Linked DNA regions of Amycolatopsis sp. NBC_01480. The protein of the gene in region 1 interacts with the protein of each later gene in a pairwise test. Links are inferred from orthologs where the notes say so. Each region holds a gene or a part of one and is shown in the gene's direction. Other genes may lie near its edges.

Region 1 (10,817 bases):
TCTCGCTGCACGAGGGCGAGAAAGAGGCGCTCGCCGAGGCGGCGATCCGGCAGGTGGAGCCCGGGCAGACCGTGTTCGTCGACGATTCCACCACGTTGTTTCCCCTGGTCGAGCGGCTGGCGGAGGTGCCGGGCCTGACCGTGATCACCAACTCCCTGCACGCCGCGCGGTTGCTCGGCAGCGGTGTCGAGGTGGTGCTCGCCGGGGGTCGGTACCACGCCGAGTACGACTCCTGCTCCGGGCCGGACGTGCTGGCGCTGCTCGACCGGACCCGCGCGGACGTCGCGTTCGTGTCCGTCAGCGCCGTCGCCGTCGGGCGGCTGTTCCATCCCGTGCGCGACTACGCCGAGCTGAAGAAGGCCGTGCTGCGCGCCGCGAACCGCAACGTGCTGGTGCTGGACCACTCGAAGTTCGGCCGCACCGCCACGTACGCGCACGGTTCCGTCGGCGACTACGACCTGCTGGTCACCAGCGAGATCACGCCGACCGAGGAGATCGAGGCCGCGCTGAACGAGGGCACGGCCGTGGAGACCGTCGAACACGTCGAGGAGGGGCAGCCCTATGACAGCTGAGCTGGTGGCCGGGGTCGATTCGTCGACCCAGTCGTCGAAGGTGGTGGTCTGCGACGCGCGCACAGGTGAGGTCGTGCGCACCGGCCGCGCGCCGCACCCGGACGGCACCGAGGTGGACCCCGCCGCGTGGTGGACAGCGTTCGGGGAAGCCACGAAGGACGTGCTCGAGGGCGTCCGGGCCATCGGCATCGGCGGTCAGCAGCACGGTCTGGTCACCCTAGACGAGGACGGCGAGGTCGTCCGCCCGGCGTTGCTGTGGAACGACACCCGCTCGGCGCAGGCGGCCAAGGACCTCACCGACGAGCTGGGCGGGCCCGGCGTCTGGACCAAGTCCGTCGGGTCGGTGCCGGTCGCCAGCTTCACCGTCACCAAGCTGCGCTGGCTCGCCGAGCACGAGCCCGAGAACGCCGACCGCGTGGCGCGGGTGCTGCTGCCGCACGACTGGCTGACCTGGCGGCTGCTCGGCCGGCCCGAGACGGCCGTGACCGACCGCGGCGACGCGTCCGGCACCGGCTACTTCTCCCCGACCGAGAACACCTACCGGCTGGACGTGCTGGCCCACGCGTTCGGCGGCCGCACCCCCGAACTGCCCACGGTGCTGGGCCCGGCCGACGTCGCCGGGCACACCGGGAACGGCATGCTGGTTTCCGCGGGCACCGGCGACAACATGGCCGCCGCCCTCGCGCTGGAGCTGGCGCCGGGCGACGCGGTGGTCTCGATCGGCACCAGCGGCACCGTGTTCGGCGTGGCGGAGCAGGGCTCGGCCGACGCGAGCGGCCTGGTCGCCGGGTTCGCCGACGCGACCGGCCGGTTCCTCCCGCTCACCGCGGCGCTGAACGCCGCCCGCGTGCTCACCGCGGGCGCCGCGATGCTGGGCGTGGAGCTGGCCGAGTTCGACCGCCTCGCGCTGGCCGCCGAGCCGGGCGCGGGCGGGCTCACGCTGCTGCCGTACCTCGACGGCGAGCGGACGCCGAACCTGCCGGATGCCACCGGCTCACTGCACGGCCTGACCCGGGCGAACATGAGCCCGGAGAACCTCGCCCGCGCGTGCGTCGAAGGCATGCTGTGCGGTCTGGCCGCCGGCCTCGACGCCGTGCGCGCGCAGGGCCTGGAGGTACGGCGGGTGCTGCTCATCGGCGGCGGCGCGCAGTCCGCGGCCGTGCGGGCCGTGGCGCCGATCGTGTTCGGCGTGCCCGTGGTGATCCCCGAGGTCGGCGAGTACGTCGCCCTCGGCGCCGCGCGGCAGGCCGCCTGGGCGCTGGCCGGCTCCGCCGAGCCGCCCGCCTGGGCGGGACAGGGACCTGGAAACCGGCTCGAGCTGGACGAGCCGACCGGGGCGCAGCGCGCCGCGGGCCACGAGATCCAGCACCGCCACCGCGAAGCACGCCAAGCCGTGCACGGGGTTCCCGCGAAATTCGGAGAGGACTGACCGATGGCCACCATCACTTACGACAAGGCGTCCCGGCGCTACGCCGGGACCGACCGGCCCGCTGTCGACGCGCTCGAGCTGGAGATCGCCGACGGCGAGTTCCTGGTGCTCGTCGGCCCGTCCGGCTCCGGCAAGTCGACCGCCCTGCGCATGCTCGCGGGCCTCGAGGACATCGACGACGGCGCCGTGTGGATCGGCGACCGCGACGTCACCCAGCTGCCGCCGCGCTCGCGTGACATCGCGATGGTCTTCCAGAACTACGCGCTGTACCCGCACATGACCGTGGCGCAGAACATGGGCTTCGCGCTGAAGATCGCGGGCCGCCCGGCGTCGGAGATCAAGCAGAAGGTGCTCGACGCCGCGAAGCTGCTCGACATCGAGGACTACCTCGACCGCAAGCCGAAGGCGCTCTCCGGTGGCCAGCGCCAGCGCGTCGCCATGGGCCGCGCGATCGTGCGCGAGCCGCAGGTGTTCCTGATGGACGAGCCACTGTCCAATCTGGACGCGAAGCTGCGCGTGTCCACCCGCACGCAGATCGCCGCGCTGCAGCGCCGCCTCGGCGTCACCACCGTGTACGTCACGCACGACCAGGTCGAGGCCATGACGATGGGCGACCGCGTCGCGGTGCTGTCCGACGGCCTGCTCCAGCAGTGCGACACCCCGCGCGCGCTGTACGACCACCCGGCGAACGTGTTCGTCGCGGGCTTCATCGGCTCGCCGGCCATGAACCTGGCCTCGGCGAAGCTGACCGCGGACGGCGCCGAGGTCGGCGGCGCGAGCGTGCCGCTCAGCCGCGAGATCGTCAGCGCGGCCGACGGCGACACGATCACCCTGGGCTTCCGTCCGGAGTCGCTCGAGGTGACCACGGACACCGACGGCACCCTGCCGATGAAGGTCGAGCTGGTCGAGGAGCTGGGCTCGGACGCGTACGTCTACGGCAAGCTGGCCGGCGAGGACGCCGCGGGCACGCAGTCCAACGTCGTCGCGCGGGTGGACCCGCGCACACCGCCGAAGATGGGCGACACCCTGCACCTGCGGATCCGTCCCGACGAGCTGCATGTGTTCTCCGGCACTACCGGGCTGCGGCTCCCCTGAGGTCGTGACGTGGGAAACTGGTAGTCGCTATGACTGCCAGTTTCCCGCGGGCCGAGGTCGTGATCGACCTCGACGCCCTGCGCCACAACGTCACCCTGCTGGCCGAGCGCGCCCCGGGCGCCGAGCTGATGGCCGTGGTCAAGGCCGACGCGTACGGCCATGGCGCGCTGCCCGTCGCGCGCGCCGCGATCGACGCCGGGGCCACCTGGCTGGGCACCTGCTCGCTGGGTGAGGCGCTGGACCTGCGCCACGGCGGCATCACCACCCGGCTGCTGAGCTGGCTCGACGTGCCGACCGCCGATTTCGCGCCCGGGATCGAGGCGGACGTCGATCTCGCCGCCAGCTCCGTCGACGAGCTCCGCCGCATCGCGGACGCCGCCGGTCAGGCCGGCAAGCGCGCGCGGGTGCACCTCAAGATCGACACCGGGCTCTCCCGCAACGGCTGCCCGCCCGCCGCGTGGCCGGAGCTGGTCGAGGCCGCGGCCGCCGAGCCGCGGGTGGACGTCGTCGCCATCTGGTCGCACCTGGCCTGCGCGGACGAGCCGGGCCACCCTTCGGTCGACGCGCAGGCGAAGCGCTTCTCGGAGGCGTTCGACATCGCCCGCGCCGCCGGGCTGGAGCCGCTGCGCCACCTGGCCAACTCCGCCGCCGTGCTGACCCGGCCGGACCTGCACTTCGACCTGGTGCGCACCGGCATCGCGATGTACGGGCTCAATCCCGTGCCACAGAAGGAAAACCTGCGCCCGGTGATGTCGTTCCGCTCCGCCGTGGCGCTGACCAAACCGCTGCCCGCCGGCGAGTCCGTCTCTTATGGACACACGTGGACCGCCGAGCGCGACACCACGCTGGCGCTGGTGCCCGTCGGGTACGGGGACGGGGTGCCGCGGTCGCTGTCCGGCAAGATGGACGTCTGGCTGGGCGGGCGGCGCCGTCCGGTGGCCGGGCGGGTGTGCATGGACCAGCTGGTGGTCGACTGCGGTGACGACGTGCCCGCGGTCGGCGACGAGGTCGTCCTGTTCGGCGCCGGCGAGGCCGGGGCGCCCACCGCGCGGGAATGGGCCGACAAACTCGGCACCATCGACTACGAGATCGTGACCTCGATGTACCGGCCGCGCGTGCGCCGGCGGTATCTGGGAGGACCGGCGTGACACCTTCACGGAGACTGTGGGCCATCGTCGGCGGTGTGGGCGCCGTGGCGACCGGCACCGCGGCCGCGGCGCTCGTCGCCGCGCAGCAGCGCAGGCACAGTGAGGACCCGTACGTGGACGAGCGGCTCGGCGAGCTGAAGCCCGACCGCACCTCGACCGTCGCGGCCGAGGACGGCACGCCGCTTTCGGTCGAGGAGATCGATCCGGAGGACGGGGGGACACCGGAGCTGACGGTCGTCGGCGTGCACGGTTTCGCGCTCTCGCGCCGTTGCTGGCATTTCCAGCGCCGGGACCTGGCGACGCTGCGGCTGCCGCGGGTGCGGCAGGTGTACTACGACCACCGCGGCCACGGGCTGTCCGGCCAGGCGTCGGCGGAGACCAGCACCATCGAGCAGCTGGCGCACGACCTCGACAGCGTGCTGCGGGCGATGGTGCCCGAGGGTCCGATCGTCCTCATCGGACACTCCATGGGCGGCATGGTGATCATGGAGCTGGCCGCGGAGCACCCGGAGCTGTTCGAAGACCGCGTGCTCGGCGTCGCGTTCATCGCCACCGCGGCGGGCGAAATCGGCTCGCGCGGGCTGCCGCGGCCGCTGCTGTCCAAGTACAACCCGCTCACGCGCGGCGTCGGCAATCTGGCCGGCTGGCAGCCGGGGCTGGTGGAGTTCGTGCGCGCGGCGGGCGGCCAGCTCACGCGCCAGGCGGTGCGACGGCTGGCGTTCGGCAGCCGCGAGGTCTCGCCGCGGCTGGTCGACTTCATGCTGCAGATGCTGGACCTGACGCCGGTGCGCGGGCTGGTGAACTTCGTCGACACCCTCGGCAGCCACAACCGCTACGCCGCGCTGGCCGGCCTGAAACACGCCGAGGTGCTGGTGATCGGCGGCGACTCCGACCGGTTCACGCCGTTCGCGCACGCCGAGCGCATCGCCGCCGAGCTGCCCGAGGCGGAGCTGGTGCGCGTGCGCGGGGCCGGGCACATGGTGCTGCTGGAGCAGCCCGAGCTGGTCACCAGCCATCTGATCGACCTGTTGCAGCGCTGTTTCGGCAGCGCGGCCCCGAACCGGCGGAACTGGTGGTGGAAACGGTGAGCTTCCTGTTCGCGACCCCCGAGGACACGATGGCGTTCGGCCGGGCGCTGGGCGCGTCGTTGCGCGCGGGCGACCTGGTGCTGCTCGCCGGGCCGCTCGGCGCGGGCAAGACGACGCTGACCCGCGGCATCGCGGACGGCCTCGGCGTCGGCGGGCGGGTCAGCTCGCCGACGTTCGTGCTGGCCCGCGTGCACCCGGCCGGAACCGCGGGCGTGCCGTTGGTCCACGTCGACGCGTACCGGCTGGGCGGCGACCTTTCGCAGCTCGACGACCTCGACCTGGACACGGATCTGGAGCGTTCCGCCGTGGTCGTCGAGTGGGGCGAGGGCACGGCGGACCGCCTGTCGGACGACTACCTGGTCGTCCGCCTCGACCGCCGCGACGACGACGTGCGCGTGGTGGAGCTGGAGCCGCACGGCACCTGGGCCGCACGCCGGCTCGTGAGTGTTTAAGACGGTTCTAACCGTCATAAACACTCACGAGCCCTTTTGCCACCAGTCCAGGACCCGGGTGCCCGACAGCGTGAGCCACTTGGACGGCTCGCCCGCCGGCACGTCGACCTCGAACCACACCCGGCCAGGGTGGCGGCGGCCCTGGAGCCAGCTGCCGTCCGGCTGCCGGGCGGCGCGGATCAGCTCGATCGCCTCGGCCATCCGCGGATCCGGCGGGGTGCCGTCGAACAGCGAGGCCTCGCGGAAGTACTCGGCCGCGTTCAGCACGTTGTAGAACCAGCGGAACGGATACGCGAACCGGTCCACCCAGTCCGCGACCGGTTCACCCGTGGACAGACGGCGGAAAAGCTTACGCTGCAACAGGTATTCCTCGCCGGAGCGACGGGCCTCGCGCGTCGCGTCCGTGCCCCCGGTCGCGATGTCGTACGCGAGCAAGCCCTTGAGCGTGTTCAGTGTCGAGTGGACTGACGAACGCGTTGAGCCCTCGACCCATTCGCAGTTCCAGCCGCCGTCGGGCAGCCGGTGCTCGACGAACCAGTCGACGATGCCGGTGACGTCGGCGCCCAGCCACAGGCCGTTCAGCACCGTCCAGGAGTTGATGCAGCAGTCGACCTCGCCGCCCCAGTACGGCAGGTTGTCGTACTCCCAGCGGCTGTTCTCCGCGATCAGCTCGGCCGTGCGGCGCGCCCGCAGGACCGCGGGGTCGAGGCCCCATTCCCGGAGGGAGTTGAGCGACCAGGTCGTGGCGGTCCACGGCTGGCCGTCCTCGCCGCCGCGGAAGCCCGCCGGGAAAAACGCGCCGCCCGCCCACTGGCCGTCCGGGTCCTGCAGCGCGAGCAGGCGCGCGCCGAAGCCCTCGGTCGCGACCCTGGCCCGCGTCGCCTCCCACACCTCGGGCGGCTCGTGGCGCAGGTCGCGCTCGACCTGCCAGCGCAGCGCCGGGTCCGAGTCGAGAAGCCAGTCGGTCACGACGCCGCTCCGTCCGCCGGCTGGACGATGCCGTTCGCGATGCCCAGCTCCACCAGGTCGGCCGGGCGCAGCCGCAGCCGGTCGGCGATCTCCGGGATCTCGGTCATCGGCCGTTTCAGGATCGCCGCGGCCGCTTCCGGTGACGTGACGGAGAAGTACGCGTCCGGCGCCACCCAGGACGACCCCGGCGCCGCGAAGGCCATCGCGCCGCCCGAACCGCCCTCGCCGATGACCAGCGTGGTGACGGGGACTTCGGCGGTCGCGATCGCCTCGAACAGCTCCGCGATGGCCGCGCCGACGCCGGTCTGCTCCGCGTCCTCGTCGTTGGCCGCGCCCGGGGTGTCGACGAGCGTCAGCACCGGGATGCCCAGCCGGGACGCCAGCCGCACGAGACGGGCCGCCGTGCGGAAGCCCGCCGGGCGCGTAGCGGTGCCGCACTGTGCTGCGTACGCGACCGCGCGGCCGTCTCGCCGTCCGAAGCCGCACAGGACGCCTTCGTCGACACCGCCGGCGCGGTCTCCGTTGATCGTTTCGCGCCAGTCGAAGTAGCTGTTGAGGTACTTCGCGGCGCGGGCGCGGGAAGACGCGCGCGCTGCGCGTACGGCGTCCCAACCCGACTCGGGCGGTTCCACCGTGCCCAATGCCTTAGGCGGCGGAACGGCTTCGGTCGAGCGGGCCGTCAGCAGGAAGAGCCATCGCGCCAACACGTCGGCCAGGTCCTCGGGCTCCACGAGCTGGTCGATCTGGCCCCACTCGTACTTGGCCTCCGCCGTGTACGCCTCCGAAGGCGACGTCGCGGGCCGCACCCGCGAGCCGGCGAAGCCGACCTGAGCCTCCGGCAGCCCGAGCACCACGTCGGCGCTCGCGCCGAGCGTCGCCCAGCCGCCACCCGTCGTCGGGTCGCGCAGCACGGAGATCTGCGCGACGCCGTCTTTCCGCGCTGCCGCCGAAGCCCGCGCGATCCGCTGCAGCTGCGAGAGCGCGCGCATGCCGTGCTGCATGCGGCTGCCGCCGGTCGCGATCAGCGAGACCACGGGCAGCTTCAGCTCGCGGGCCTTGGCGAACGCGGCCTCCACCCGGTCGCCGGTGCGCTGCCCGATCGAGCCGCCGAGGAAGCCGAACTCCCAGGTGATCAGCACCGTTTCGACGTCGCCGACCTTCGCCGTGCCGACGACCACCGACTCGGATTCGCCGCTGCGCTCTTCCGCCGCGGCGCGCGCCACGCCGTAGCCGGGCCAGTCGATCGGGCCGTCCGGGCCGTCAGTGTCCACAGAGGACACCCTCAGTTCCTCGAAGCCGGTCGAAACGGCGGCGATCACCTCACGGGCCGGGGGCCTCATCCCAGCGCCCGCTTCAGGATCTTGCCCATGTCGTTGCGCGGCAACGCTTCCAGGTACCGCACGACTCGTGGCCGCTTGTGCGGCGCCAGCAGTTTCGCGACGTGGTCGGCCAGCTCCTCGGCCGACGGCCGCTCGCCGTCCGGCACGACCCACGCGACGATCCGCTCGCCGAGGTCGTCGTCCGGCTCGCCGGTGACGGCCGCCTCGGCGACGCCGGGATGCTCCAGCAGCGCGTTCTCGATCTCACCCGCGCCGATCTTGTACCCGCCGCTCTTGATCAGGTCGGTGGCCTTGCGGCCGACGATCTTCACGTAGCCGTCGGCATCGCGGGTGGCCATGTCGCCGGTGCGGAACCAGCCGCCGTCGAGCGCGGCGGCCGTGGCGTCCGGCCGGTTCAGGTACTCGGTGAACAGGTTGGGCCCGCGCACCTGGATCTCCCCGACGGTCTCGAGGTCGGTGATCGCCGCGCCGGCTTCGTCGACCAGCCGCAGGTCGACCCCGGACAGCGGGACGCCGACCGTGCCCGGCTTGCGCTCGCCGTCCGCGCGGACGCTGGTGTTCATCAGCGTCTCGGTCATCCCGTAACGCTCCACTACCTGCTGCCCGGTCGCCGCCGTGATCCGCTGGTGGTCGTGCACCGGCAACGCCGCCGAGCCCGAGACCAGCAGCCGCGCGCCACGCAGGGCGGTCGACAAATCGCTGTCATTCGCGACGGTTTCCGCGATCCGGTGATACATCGTCGGGACGCCGAACATCATCGTGGCGCCGTCCGCCAGCTCGCGCGCGACGCCCTCGGTCGAGAACCGGCCGAGGTGGCGCACCGAGCCGCCGCGGCGCAGCGGGCCGAGGATGCCGAGGATCAGGCCGTGCACGTGGAACAGGGGGAGTGCGTGCACGAGGACGTCTGAGGCGCTCCACCCCCACGCGTCCTCCAGCGCGTCGAGCGTCGAGGAGATCGCGCGCCGGGGGAGCACCACGCCCTTGGGCGGGCCGGTGGTGCCGGAGGTGTAGACGATCAGCGCGGGTGACTCCGGGTCGGGCTCGGCTTCCGGCACCGGGCCGTCGCCTTCGAGGGTGACGTCGAGGCGCGGCAATTCGGCCAGGCCCGCGGGCAGCTCGACACCCGGTTCGGCCAGCACCAGCGAGGGTTTGCTGTCGGCGACGATGTGCGCCAGCTCGCGCTCGCCGATCTTCGGGTTCACCGGCACCGCGGGGACCCCCGCGAGCAGCGCGGCGACCACGGCGACACTCGTGGGCAGCGTGGACGTCGCCCACACCGCCACCCGGTCGCCGGGCAGCTCACGCGCCAGCGCGCCGGCGACCGCGCCGAGCTGTGCGTAACTGAGGGCCCGGTCGCCGAAGCGCAAGGCCTCGGTGTCCGAACCGGTGGTGATCGCGGGGAACAGCGGATCGGGCACGTCGAGTACCTCCTGCGTCGCTTCATCGACCGGCGCCTGGCTTCGCACGGTACCGCGCCACGACGTCCGCCACCTGCGACGCGATTCACAGGGTTACGGGGGTTGCCCGTTCAGCCCGGCAGACATGCGCCGCGAGCCTGGTCGTAGGCTTGGACACCGTGTTAGTACTGGCGATCGACACCTCGACCCCGGCCGTGACCGCGGGCATCGTCGCCGTGGACCAGGCGGAGCTGACCACCCGCGGCGACCGCGTGACGGTCGACGCGCGTGCCCACGGCGAGCTCATCACGCCGCACGCCCTCGCCGCCGCCGAAGCGGCCGGTGTGACGCTGCGTGACCTCGACGCGATCGTCTGCGGCGTCGGCCCCGGCCCGTTCACCGGCCTGCGCGCGGGCATGGCGACCGCCGCGGCGCTGTCCCACGCGCTCGGCATCCCCGCGTACCCGGTGTGCAGCCTGGACGCGATCGCCGCTGACGTGGTCAAGACCGAGAGCCCGTTCCTCGTGCTCACCGACGCCCGCCGCCGCGAGGTCTACTGGGCCGCGTACGACGCCGCCGGCGCCCGGGTGGACGGGCCGAACGTCCAGCGTCCGGCCGAGGTCGAGACCACCGTGCGCGTGGCCGCGGGCGACGGCGCGCTGCTGTACGCCGAAGCCGTCGGCGTGACCCCGATCGAGCCGCGGTTCCCGTCGCCGGCCGGGCTGGTCTCCGCGGCGCGCGCGGCCCTGCTGTCCGGCGCGGCGCCCGAGCCGCTGACGCCGCTGTACCTGCGTCGCCCGGATGCCGTCGAGCCCACCGGCCGCAAGCGGGTGACCGCGCCGTGAAGCTCGACCAGCTGCGCCGCAGCGACGTCCGCAGGTGCGCGGAGATCGAGGAGATCCTCTTCCCCGGCGACGACCCGTGGAGCGCCCGCGCGTTCCACTCCGAGCTGGACCAGGGCCACTACTACCTCGCCGCGCGCTCGGACGACGGCACGGAGCTGCTCGGCTACGCGGGCCTCGCCGTCGTCGGGCGGCGCGGGGACTACGAGGCGAGCGTGCACACCATCGGCGTGGTGCCGGAGGCGCAGGGCCAGGGCATCGGCAAGGCGCTGCTGCGCGCGCTGCTGGAGAAGGCCGACGAGCTGAAGGCGCCGGTGTTCCTCGAGGTCCGCACGGACAACGCCACCGCCGTCGGCCTGTACGAGCGGCACGGTTTTCAGAAGCTCGGCGTCCGGAAACGCTACTACCAGCCCTCCGGCGCCGACGCGTTCACCATGGCCCGCCCCGCGCAGGCCCCGGCGCGAGACGAGGTGGCCGGCTGATGT
Region 2 (10,800 bases), 1.5 Mb from region 1 along the record:
CGCTCGGCGTGCCACCCGGCACGATCCGCTCCCAGCTGCACCGGCTGAGGCGGTGGCTGCGCGCGAACGCGGCCGAAACGACGAAAAACGAGGAGGCGATCGACCTGTGAGCGACGACGAAAACATCCGGCACCTGTGGTCCGAAGCCGAACTCGACGACGCGTTCGCCGCGCTGCACCCCCACGTCCGGACCGACGACAGCGAACTCGACCGTGCCCGTGCGACCCTGCTGCGCGCCGCGGCCGACGCGAGCACCGATAGCGGCGAACCGGCTTCCCGGCCGTCGAAGAAGCGCGCGGGCTCCTGGCGCTGGATCGCCGTGGCCGCCGCGGTCGCCGTGCTGACCGGCGGAGTGGTCGTGGTGAGCAACCTGCCCGGCAAATCAGCGGAGGTCCGGCCCGCGAGCACCCCGACGTCGGACAACCGGCCCGTCGGGGGCCAGTACACCCGCGTCACCAACGACTACACGGTGCTCGAATGGGTCAATCACCGCAGCGTGTTCGCCGTGCGGGAGCGCCTCGAGGTGTGGATCCCGCCCGACCCGGGTCAGGTCTGGAAACGCCGGTGGACGCGGACCGATCAGGTGACGATCCTCAGCGGGATGCCGGCCGACCAGGCGGCGCTGCCCAGCCCCGCGTCGGAGGTCCAGACCGCGGTGGGCGGCGAGTTCACCGAGGCGGTTCCCGGTTCCGTCGGCTGGACCGCCGCCCCCCAGGGCTGGCATCAGCCGAGCGCGGGGTTCGTCGCCGGGCTGCCCGCGAATCCGGGGCCGCTGCTGGCGCAGATCAACCAGGACGCCAAGGACCACCCGTTCCCCGGCTGCCCGGTCCCCTTGTTCCAGCCGATCACCATCGATGCGCCGGCCTCCATCTCGTCCATGTCGAACAGCGCCTCCCCACCGAACACGTCGGACACGTCGAACCAGCCCATCCCGCCGGCCGGCGAGTTCCCGATCGAGGCGCCGACCGGCGCCACGACCACGCTCAATCCGCCCCCGGCGGGGTCCAGCTCCGAGAGATCGGCCGGGCTTGCCCTGTCGGTGCTCACCAGCGGCCTGGCCTCACGGCCGCTGCGCATGGCGCTGGTCGCGACCCTGACGCAGCTGCCCGGGGTGAAGACCTCCCGCACGGGCGGGAACCTGAACCTCGCCCTTTCCGCCGGCGACCACGAGCTGATCATCAACATCGACGTGGAGACGTCCACGGTGCTGCGCGCTTCGACCGTCGCGACGAAGAACGTCAGCGGCCTCTCCGCCGGGCGGGCCATCAGCACTTCGGCCTACCGCTACGACATCACCGACGACGCCGGGAACTGAGCCGCCGGGATCCGGCAATCGGACCCGGGCTACTGGGCGTGGTTGGCGGCGTTCAGCGCACTCGCGACGTCGCCGACCTCCAGCACCCGGATGCCGTCCGGGAGCTTGCCCGAGTCGGGCGGCACCAGCGCGTGGGTGAAGCCCAGCCGGGACGCCTCGGCGAGGCGGCGGGCGACGTTCGGCACCCTCCGGACCTCGCCGGCCAGCCCGACCTCGCCCAGCGAAACCAGCCGCGGCGACAGCGCGACCTCGTGCAGCGAAGAAGTCAGTGCGAGCACCAGCGCGAGGTCGATGGCCGGCTCGGTGATCTTCATGCCGCCGACCGTGGCGACGTACACGTCCTTGTCGCCGAGCTTGAGTTTTCCGCGTTTTTCCAGCACGGCCAGCACCATCGCGACCCGCGCCGAGTCCAGCCCGCTCACCGCGCGCCGGGGCTGCGGCATGCTCGTGCTCGAAACCAGCGCCTGCACCTCGCCCAGCAGCGGCCGCTTCCCCTCGACCGCCACGGTGATCGCCGTGCCCGGCACCGGCTCGGCGGTGCGGCTCATGAACAGCCCGGACGGATCCGGCACGCCGACGATGCCGCCCTCGGTCAGCTCGAAGCAACCGACCTCGTCCGCCGCGCCGAAGCGGTTTTTCACCCCGCGCACCATCCGCAGCGTCGAGTGCTTGTCGCCCTCGAACTGCAGGACGACGTCGACCAGGTGCTCCAGCACCCGCGGCCCGGCCACCGAGCCGTCCTTCGTGACATGTCCCACGAGCACCACCGGCAGCCCGCGCTCCTTGGCCAGCGCGACCAGCCCCGCGGTGACCGCGCGGACCTGCGTGACCCCGCCCGGCGAGCCCTCCACCTGCGGTGACGCCATGGTCTGGACCGAGTCGACGATCAGCACCCCGGGCTTCACGGCGTCGACGTGCCCGAGGATCGCGGCCAGGTCGCTCTCGGCGGCGAGGAACATCTCGCCGTGCACATTGCCCGTGCGCTCGGCGCGCAGCCGGACCTGCCCGGCCGACTCCTCACCGGTGACATACAGGGACCGCCCGGCCGTGGCCGCCCATTGATAGGCCATCTCGAGCAGCAGGGTCGACTTGCCGACGCCCGGCTCACCGGCCAGCAGGACCACCGCGCCCGGCACCAGCCCGCCGCCGAGCACCCGGTCGAACTCGGGCACCCCGGTGGACTTGGCGCGCGCCGATTCGACGTCGACCTCGGCGATCGGCCGCGCGGGCGCGCTCGGCGCCCCGGCCGCGACCCGCGCGATCGCCGGATTGGCCCCGCCACGCTCCTCGAGCGTGCCCCAGGCCTGGCATTCGGGACAGCGCCCGACCCACTTGGCGGCCTCGTGCCCGCACTCGGCGCACCGGTAGACAGTGCTGCTCTTCTTCACCACGCGCCGAGGCTAGCGGTGGGCACCGACAGAAATCAGTGACCCGCCGCGGCGTTGCCCTGGGCCTGGTCGTGGGCCGGTGCGGCGACCGGCAGCGCGACGACCACCGGGCCGGCGTTCTGGAAGGTGAAGGTGACCTTGATCGTCTGGCCCGGCCACAGCGGCTGCTTGAGGTTCTGCAGCACCACCGAGCCGACGCCCAGCTGGGTCGGCGCGGAGGACGTGGGCGCCGCGGCGTCACTGCTCGAGGACGGCGGCGCGGTGTCGGACGGCGGGGCGGTGTCGGACGAGGAGCTGGAACCGCTCGTCGGCACCGAGGAAGAGGACGGCGCGTCCTGCTGGTTGGTGGCCTCGACGGGGTCCGAGGGGCCGATCACCAGCGAGTGGCCGGCGACGATGGCCGTCGAGCCGCTGATCGTGGCCGGGCCGTCGGTCGCGTCGGAGGTGACCGAAACGAGCTTGTCGTCCTGCGCGCCCTGGTTGACCAGCGTCAGCGTGAGCGGCGCGGACTGGCCGGCCGAGTAGGCGGCGCCCTGCACCGGGTACTGCACCGCGGCGTCGCGCAGGACCAGCGTCTTCACTTGCGCGTAGGTGCCGTTGACCGCGGGCTGCTGAGTGTCGGTCTGGGTGATCTGACCGGCTCCGCAGCCGGCGAGCACGAGCGCGGCGCCGAGCGCCGACACACCTGCGCCGAACACGCGGCGATTCTGCAGCCTCACGTCGGAGTCCTTCCATCTCACGGCCTCGTCACGACGAAGACTAGCCGGGGACCCTCGCGTGCGCGGAACCGGTCCGCCTTGCGGGCGCGCCGCCATCGAAGATCAACCGTCCAATTAGGAATTCGCTGGTGTCGATCAGCGCATTCCCGTCACCTGCATGAGCACGGGGCCGGAAGATTTGTCAACCCCCGCCCAGGCCGCTGACCTGCGACGACGATCCCGGGGCACTAGGTGGGCTTCGGAGGACCGTGCTAAGATGGCATTAGCGAAAGGGGCAGAGGACACATGGTTTTCAAGGTCGGAGAGACCGTCGTCTACCCGCACCACGGTGCCGCACTCATCGAAGCCATCGAAACCCGCGTGATCAAGGGCGAGGAGAAGAAGTACCTCGTCCTCAAAGTCGCGCAAGGGGATCTTACGGTTCGCGTGCCTGCTGACAACGCCGAGATCGTCGGTGTGCGTGACGTCGTCGGGCAAGAAGGACTGGACAAGGTTTTCGACGTACTGCGTGCTCCGCACACCGAAGAGCCCACGAACTGGTCTCGTCGGTACAAGGCCAACCTCGAGAAGCTCGCCTCCGGCGATGTGAACAAGGTGGCCGAAGTGGTGCGCGACCTCTGGCGGCGAGAGAAGGACCGCGGACTTTCAGCCGGTGAAAAGCGGATGCTGGCGAAGGCGCGGCAAATTCTGGTCAGCGAGCTCGCGCTCGCGGAGGGCACCGACGAGGACAAAGCGGAAGTCCTCCTCGACGAGGTTCTGGAAACCGCGACGGTCTGACCCCCTGGGTCATCCGGCTCGCCCGGCGGAGGCTCCGGGCAGTCGCCTCTCTACGATCACGACCTGATGAGCCAGCTGGTGCAGAGCGTCGTGTTCGTGACTGTCGCACACCGGACCGCGGATCCAGAGGCAGCTCTGGCCGTGGTGAACGGTGAAGTTCTCCTCGCGCACACCGTGCGGGGGCTGCTCGGCACACCGGAGATCGATCTGGTGGCCGTGGTGGCCCCCGAGCGGTGTGCCGCTGCGTTTTCGGGGGCTCTCGGGGATCTGCCGGCCCGCTGCCGGATCGTCCCCGGCCCCTCGCTCCGGCCGGCTTTCGCCGCCGTTGAGCCAGAACTTTCCCCGGACGCGGTTGTGCTGGTGCACGACGCGCTCCGGTCGTTCACTCCGCAAGGGACGATCCGTGACGTACTGGGCGCGGCCCGGGCCGGCCGCGTCGTCGTCGTCCCCGTTCTGCCCATGGCGGACACCGTGAAGTCCACCGATGAGGCGCGGCTGATCACCGGCACCGTCGACCGCGACGGGCTCCGCACCGCGCAGACCCCGGTCGGCTTCCCGCTGCCGGAGTTCCGGGCCGCGCTCGGGACGGACGACATCTTCGACGCCGCCGTCCTGGCCGGCGCCGCCACCGTCCCCGGCCATCCCGACGCGATGCGCGTCGCGAGTGCTTTCGAACTCACCCTCGCCGAGGCCCTGGTGGCCCTGCACGGTCACGAGGAGCCCCTGTGAACGACCTGCGCGTCGGCAACGGCGTCGACGTCCACCCGATCGAACCCGGCCGCGAGTGCTGGATGGCCGGGCTGTTGTGGCCGGGCGTCGACGGCTGCGCGGGCCACTCCGACGGCGACGTCGCGGCCCACGCGCTGTGCGACGCGCTGCTGTCCGCCGCCGGGCTCGGCGACCTCGGCGCGGTCTTCGGCACCGGCGACCCGCGGATGGACGGCGCGCACGGCGCCGACATGCTCGCGGAGGTCCGCGCGCTCGTCGAAGCGGACGGGTGGCGCGTGGCGAACGCGACGGTGCAGATCATCGGCAACCGCCCGCGCGTCGGGAAACGGCGTGACGAGGCGCAGAAGGTGCTCGGCGAGGCCGTCGGCGGTCCGGTGAGCGTCGCCGGCACGACGTCCGACGGGCTGGGCCTCACCGGCCGCGGCGAGGGCGTCGCGGCGGTGGCGACGGCACTCCTGGTCCGGCCTTGATCGCTTAGGCTGCGAGCCATGGCACTGACTTTCAACGACGCCACGAAGGCGTTGCTCGACGGGAACAACTTCCCCGTGGTCGCGACCATCAACAAGGACGGCTCCGCGCAGACGTCCGTGCTGTGGGCCAAGCGCGAAGGCGACACCCTGGTCTTCGCGACCGTCCGCGGGCGCCTCAAGGAACGCAACATGGTGCGTGACCCGCGGGTGTCCGTCTCGGTCTTCGACACCGGGAACCCGTACAACTACGTCGAAATCCGCGGCCGCGTCGAGATGACCGACGAGGGCGGGCGCGAGCTGATCAACGAGCTGGCGCACAAGTACACCGGCAAGGACTACCCGGCCGAGCCGCCGGAGAACATCCGCGTGCTGGTGCGCGTGATCCCGGAGAAGATCACCGGCAACGCCGCCTGAAGCGAGTTCGCCGCCGGGGGTGAGCCGGACGCCACATCCCGGCGGCGAAACGCCCGGTTTTCTGGCTAGGCTTGGCGCGTGGCCATCAACGCGGTGTTGTTCGACTTCTCAGGCACGCTCTTCCGGCTCGAGCAGAACGCCTTCTGGCTCGACGGGCTCGCCGACGCCGACGGCACGGCGCTCGACGTCGAGGCGCAGACCGAGCTGATGCGGCGGATGACCGCGCCGGTCGGGCAGGTCGTGGAGCTCGACGAGGAGCACCAGCACGCGTGGCACCAGCGCGACCGCGACCCGGAGCTGCACCGGAAGGTGTACCTCGAGGTGCTGCGCCGCTCCGGCGTCCCCCGCCCCGAGCAGGCCGAGGCGCTGTACCAGCGGCTGATCACGCCGGGCGAATGGACGCCGTACCCGGACACCGAGGCGGCGCTGAAGGCCGTCTCGGGCCAGGGCCGCAAGGTCGGGGTGCTGAGCAACATCGCGTTCGACATCCGGCCGGCGTTCTCGCAGCGCGGCTGGGACGCGTACGTGGACGAGTTCATCCTGTCGTTCGAGGTCGGGGCCATCAAGCCGGAGCTGGAGATCTTCCGGACCGCGCTGGACCGGCTCGGCGTGCGCGCCGAGGAGACCCTGATGGTCGGCGACAGCGAGGAGGCCGACGGCGGCGCCCGCGCGCTGGGCTGCGAGTTCGCCCTGGTCGACCCGCTGCCCACGACCGAGCGGCCGGACGCGCTGCTCGGCGCGCTGCGGGCGCACGGCCTGCTCTGACCGGCTCGTGAGTGGCTATGACGGTTCTAACCGTCATGAACACTCACGAGCCCTGCGACCTCGCCCACACCCACCCCGTACCCTCTGGGGGTGGCCCTACACCTCTTCGACACCGCGACCCGTGCCCCCCGGGAGTTCGTTCCCGTCCGCAGCGGAACGGCGTCCATCTACCTGTGCGGGGCCACCGTGCAGGGCGTGCCCCACATCGGGCACGTGCGGGGGGTGCTGAACTACGACGTGCTGCGCCGCTGGCTGCTCCACAGTGGACTCGACGTGCTGCTGGTGCGCAACGTCACCGACATCGACGACAAGATCCTCACCAAGGCCGCCGAGGCGGAGCGGCCCTGGTGGGAGTGGGCGACCAAGCACGAGCGCGAGTTCGAGCAGGCCTACGACGCGCTCGGCTGCCTCCCGCCGTCGGTCAACCCGCGCGCGACCGGGCACATCACGCAGATGGTCGAGCTGATCCAGCGCCTGATCGACAGCGACCACGCCTACGCGGCGGACGGCGACGTCTACTTCTCGGTGAAGTCCTTCGACGGCTACGGGTCGCTTTCCGGCCAGCAGCTCGACGAGGTCCAGCAGGGCGAAACGCCGACGCGCGGCAAGCGTGACTCGCGCGACTTCACGCTGTGGAAGAGCGCGAAGCCGGGCGAGCCCTCGTGGCCGACGCCGTGGGGCGACGGCCGTCCGGGCTGGCACCTGGAGTGCTCCGCGATGGCGACGAACTACCTCGGCGCCGAGTTCGACATCCACGGCGGCGGCGTCGACCTGGTGTTCCCGCACCACGAGAACGAGCGCGCGCAGTCGAACGCGGCGGGCGACGGCTTCGCGCGGTACTGGCTGCACAACGCGTGGGTGACCATGTCCGGCGAGAAGATGTCCAAGTCGCTGGGCAACACTGTGTCGATCCCGGCGATGCTGGAGCGCTACCGGGCGCCCGAGCTGCGGTACTACCTGGTGCAGCCGCACTACCGGTCGACGGTCGAGTACTCCGACGGCGCGGTCGCGGAGGCGGCGCAGGGCTACCGGCGGATCGAGGGCTTCCTGCGGCGCGCGGCCTCGGCCGGCGAGGTGCCGCTGGGCCAGGTGGCGCCGGAGTTCGCCGCCGCGCTGGACGACGACCTCGCGACCCCCGCCGCGTTCGCCGTGGTGCACAACACGGTGCGTGACGGTAACGCCGCCCTCGACGAGGGCGACACCCCCAAGGCGCTTGAACTCGCCGCCTCGGTGCGCGCGATGACCGACGTGCTCGGCCTCGACCCGTTGTCCGCGCGCTGGTCCGAGGGCGGCTCGGACACCCCGGTCCGCGAGGCGCTGGCCGAGCTGGTCGAAAGCCTGCTCGCCGAACGGCAGCAGGCCCGCGCGGCGAAGGACTTCGCGCGCGCGGACGCCGCCCGTGACCGCCTGGTGCAGGCGGGCATCGTGGTGGAGGACACCCCGAACGGTCCGCAGTGGACGGTCAGGAACTCCTGATCGCCGCTGCGGCGGATTAAGGACTCGTTACATGGCAGGCAACTCACGGCGTCAGGGCGCCATCCGCAAGACCGGCACCAAGAAGGGCCAGGTCGTCGGCTCCGGCGGGCAGCGGCGCAAGGCGCTGGAGGGCAAGGGCCCCACGCCCAAGGCCGAGGACCGGCCCGGGCACAAGGCGTACCGCGCCGCGAACGCCGCGAAGACGCGTGAGCAGTCGCGGCAGAAGAAGGCCGACAAGCCGGAGCTGATCGCGGGCCGCAACCCGGTCGTCGAGGCGCTGCGGGCGGACGTCCCGGGTGTCGCGCTGTACGTCGCGCTGAACATCGAGATCGACGACCGCGTCAACGAGGCCGTCCGGCTGGCCGGCGACAAGGGCATCTCGATCCTGGAGATCCCGCGCGAGGAGCTCGACCGCAAGACGAACCGCGCGATGCACCAGGGCCTGGGCTTGCAGGTGCCGCCGTTCGAGTACGCGCACCCGGACGACCTGATGACCGCCGCGCGCGATTCGGGCAACACCCCGCTGTTCGTCGCGCTCGACGGCGTGACGGACCCGCGCAACCTCGGCGCCGTCATCCGCTCGGCCGCCGCGTTCGGCGCGCATGGCGTGCTGCTGCCGGAGCGCCGCAGCGCCGGCATGACGGCCGTGGCGTGGCGCACAAGCGCGGGCACGGCGGCGAAGCTGCCCATCGCGGTCGCCACGAACCTGACGCGCCAACTGAAGTCGTGGGCGTCGAGCGGCCTGATGATCGTCGGCCTCGACGCGGACGGCACCGTGGACATCGACGCGCTGGACCTGGCGTCGGAACCGCTGGTCGTCGTGCTGGGCTCGGAGGGCCGCGGCCTCTCCCGCCTGGTCCGCGAAACCTGCGACGCCACCGTCTCGATCCCGATGGCGGCCGGCGTGGAATCCCTGAACGCCTCGGTCGCTGCCGGTGTGCTGCTCGCGGAGGTCGCCCGTCGGCGCCGTTTGGCCGGGCGCATCTGACCCCTGTTCCACCTTCTGGCCTGTCCCCCTGATCCAGGGCGACGGGCCAGATCTCTCTCCGCTCCCCACCGCCCCATCCACAGCCCGCTCCGATTGTGGACAACTCCGCCCTCCATCCCGCTCTCGGCAGTTCCCGTCGGCCCCCGCCGATAAACTGGACTGGGGACGCCCCCCGGAGAGGGTGGGGGCTGCGTTCCAGGCCGGGGCAGGCGCAGGGGCAAGGACTGCGGTCCACGGCCGAAGCCGGGACAGCGTTCGCGACGGGGTGGCGTTCGGGAGTCGACCGACGCTGGTGGACACGCTCCGTGATTCGCGCGTGATACTCCGGGCTTCGCTCCACCGCGACACCCACTCGGGCTAAGGTCAGCTCCGGAACCGAGGGGGTCCGCTACCGATGTCGTTCGTTTCGCCGCTGTTCTTGTGGTACTTCATGCCCACGGTGCTGGTCGCCGTGCTGGTGTGCCCGCGGAGCTGGCGCAACGGCATCGTCGCGGTGGCGAGCCTGCTGTTCTACGTGATCGGCGCCGGACCGTACATTTTCCTGCTGCTGCTGTGCATGGCGGTCAACTTCTTCGCCGGGCCCGCGCTCGAGCCGAGCCCGTGGGACCTGCGGGGGACGCGGCGCCGGCGGATCCTGATCGGCGTCGTCACGCTCGACGTGCTGGTGCTGGTGATCTGGAAGTACGCGGGGTTCGCGACGCAGCAGATCGCGGCCGTCTCGCACTGGTTCGGCGGGGACCTCGGCGTCGCCAACATCGTGGTGCCGATCGGGATCTCCTTCTACACCTTCCACCACATCTCGTACGTCGTGGACATTTACCGCGGCGAGCGGCGCGCGCTGCGCAACCCGGTGGCGTTCGCGGCGTACATCGCGATGTTCCCGCAGTTGGTGGCCGGGCCGATCGTGCGGTACCGCGAGATCGCGGACCAGCTGCCGCAGCAGCGTTCGCACCGGCTCGACGACATCGCGGCCGGCTTCCCGCGGTTCGCGCTGGGGCTGTGCAAGAAGTCCATCGTCGCCGACTCGCTCAGCCCGATGGTCGAAGCGTGCTTCGCGACGCCGCCGGACCAGATGACGTTCGCGACGGCCTGGCTCGGCGCCATCGGCTACACCCTCCAGCTGTTCTTCGACTTCTCCGGCTACTCCGACATGGCCATCGGCCTCGGCCGGATGCTGGGCTTCCGGCTGCCGGAAAACTTCGCCCGCCCGTACTCGTCGGTGACGATCACGGAGTTCTGGCGCCGCTGGCACATGTCGCTGTCCCGCTGGTTCCGCGACTACGTCTACATCCCGCTGGGCGGCAACCGCGCCGGCGCCGGGCGCACGTACCGCAACCTGTGCATCGTGTTCGTGCTGACGGGTTTCTGGCACGGCGCGCAGTGGACGTTCCTGATCTGGGGCTGTTACCACGGCGCGCTGCTGGTGATCGAACGCCGCTTCAACCTCGCCGAGACGCCGGCGGGCCCGGTCGCCCGGATCGCGCGCCGCGCGCTGACCCTGCTGCTCGTGGTGTTCGGCTGGGTATTCTTCCGCTCGGCCGACCTCGGCCATGCGCTCGCCATGATCGGCCACATGCTGCTGCCGGACTTCGGCGGCCTCGGCGACGTCGTCGAAAGCGCGCTGACCAACCAGCGGCTGGTCATCCTCCTCGCCGCGCTCGCCGTTTTCTTCCTCCCGGCGCACCCGGTCACCGGCCCACTGCTGGAATCCTCGCGCAGCCGCGGCGCGACGGCCCTGCGCGTCGGCGTGATGACCGTC

The links.
Region 2: the proteins of tsaE (region 1) and rlmB interact in binary tests that used the Escherichia coli proteins (3 or more experiments, as listed by UniProt). The link is inferred for Amycolatopsis sp. NBC_01480 from one-to-one orthologs.

What each region holds. Positions count from the first base shown.
Region 1 is NZ_CP109442.1:4,030,829-4,041,645, forward strand. Bases 4,057-7,056 are described here. They hold tsaE (tRNA (adenosine(37)-N6)-threonylcarbamoyltransferase complex ATPase subunit type 1 TsaE), read left to right. Parts: upstream 4,057-5,328; coding sequence 5,329-5,784; downstream 5,785-7,056. Other genes in these bases: alr (alanine racemase), read left to right, coding at 4,057-4,244; OG371_RS19410 (alpha/beta fold hydrolase), read left to right, coding at 4,241-5,332; OG371_RS19420 (squalene cyclase), read right to left, coding at 5,809-6,753; OG371_RS19425 (carboxyl transferase domain-containing protein), read right to left, coding at 6,750-7,056. Also shown: OG371_RS19390 (DeoR/GlpR family DNA-binding transcription regulator), read left to right, coding at 1-572; xylB (xylulokinase), read left to right, coding at 562-2,001; OG371_RS19400 (ABC transporter ATP-binding protein), read left to right, coding at 2,005-3,096; more of alr, read left to right, coding at 3,126-4,056; more of OG371_RS19425, read right to left, coding at 7,057-8,093; OG371_RS19430 (acyl-CoA synthetase), read right to left, coding at 8,090-9,511; tRNA (adenosine(37)-N6)-threonylcarbamoyltransferase complex dimerization subunit type 1 TsaB, read left to right, coding at 9,670-10,335; rimI (ribosomal protein S18-alanine N-acetyltransferase), read left to right, coding at 10,332-10,814; tRNA (adenosine(37)-N6)-threonylcarbamoyltransferase complex transferase subunit TsaD, read left to right, coding at 10,814-10,817. UniProt on the Escherichia coli protein: Required for the formation of a threonylcarbamoyl group on adenosine at position 37 (t(6)A37) in tRNAs that read codons beginning with adenine.
Region 2 is NZ_CP109442.1:2,481,834-2,492,633, forward strand. The notes cover bases 7,080-10,062. They hold rlmB (23S rRNA (guanosine(2251)-2'-O)-methyltransferase RlmB), read left to right. Parts: upstream 7,080-8,084; coding sequence 8,085-9,041; downstream 9,042-10,062. Other genes in these bases: cysS (cysteine--tRNA ligase), read left to right, coding at 7,080-8,053; OG371_RS11810 (MBOAT family O-acyltransferase), read left to right, coding at 9,436-10,062. In the rest of the region: OG371_RS11755 (RNA polymerase sigma factor), read left to right, coding at 1-110; OG371_RS11760 (hypothetical protein), read left to right, coding at 107-1,315; DNA repair protein RadA, read right to left, coding at 1,345-2,706; OG371_RS11770 (hypothetical protein), read right to left, coding at 2,739-3,422; OG371_RS11775 (CarD family transcriptional regulator), read left to right, coding at 3,708-4,199; OG371_RS11780 (IspD/TarI family cytidylyltransferase), read left to right, coding at 4,266-4,928; ispF (2-C-methyl-D-erythritol 2,4-cyclodiphosphate synthase), read left to right, coding at 4,934-5,398; OG371_RS11790 (PPOX class F420-dependent oxidoreductase), read left to right, coding at 5,417-5,812; OG371_RS11795 (HAD family hydrolase), read left to right, coding at 5,891-6,577; more of cysS, read left to right, coding at 6,668-7,079; more of OG371_RS11810, read left to right, coding at 10,063-10,800. UniProt on the Escherichia coli protein: Specifically methylates the ribose of guanosine 2251 in 23S rRNA.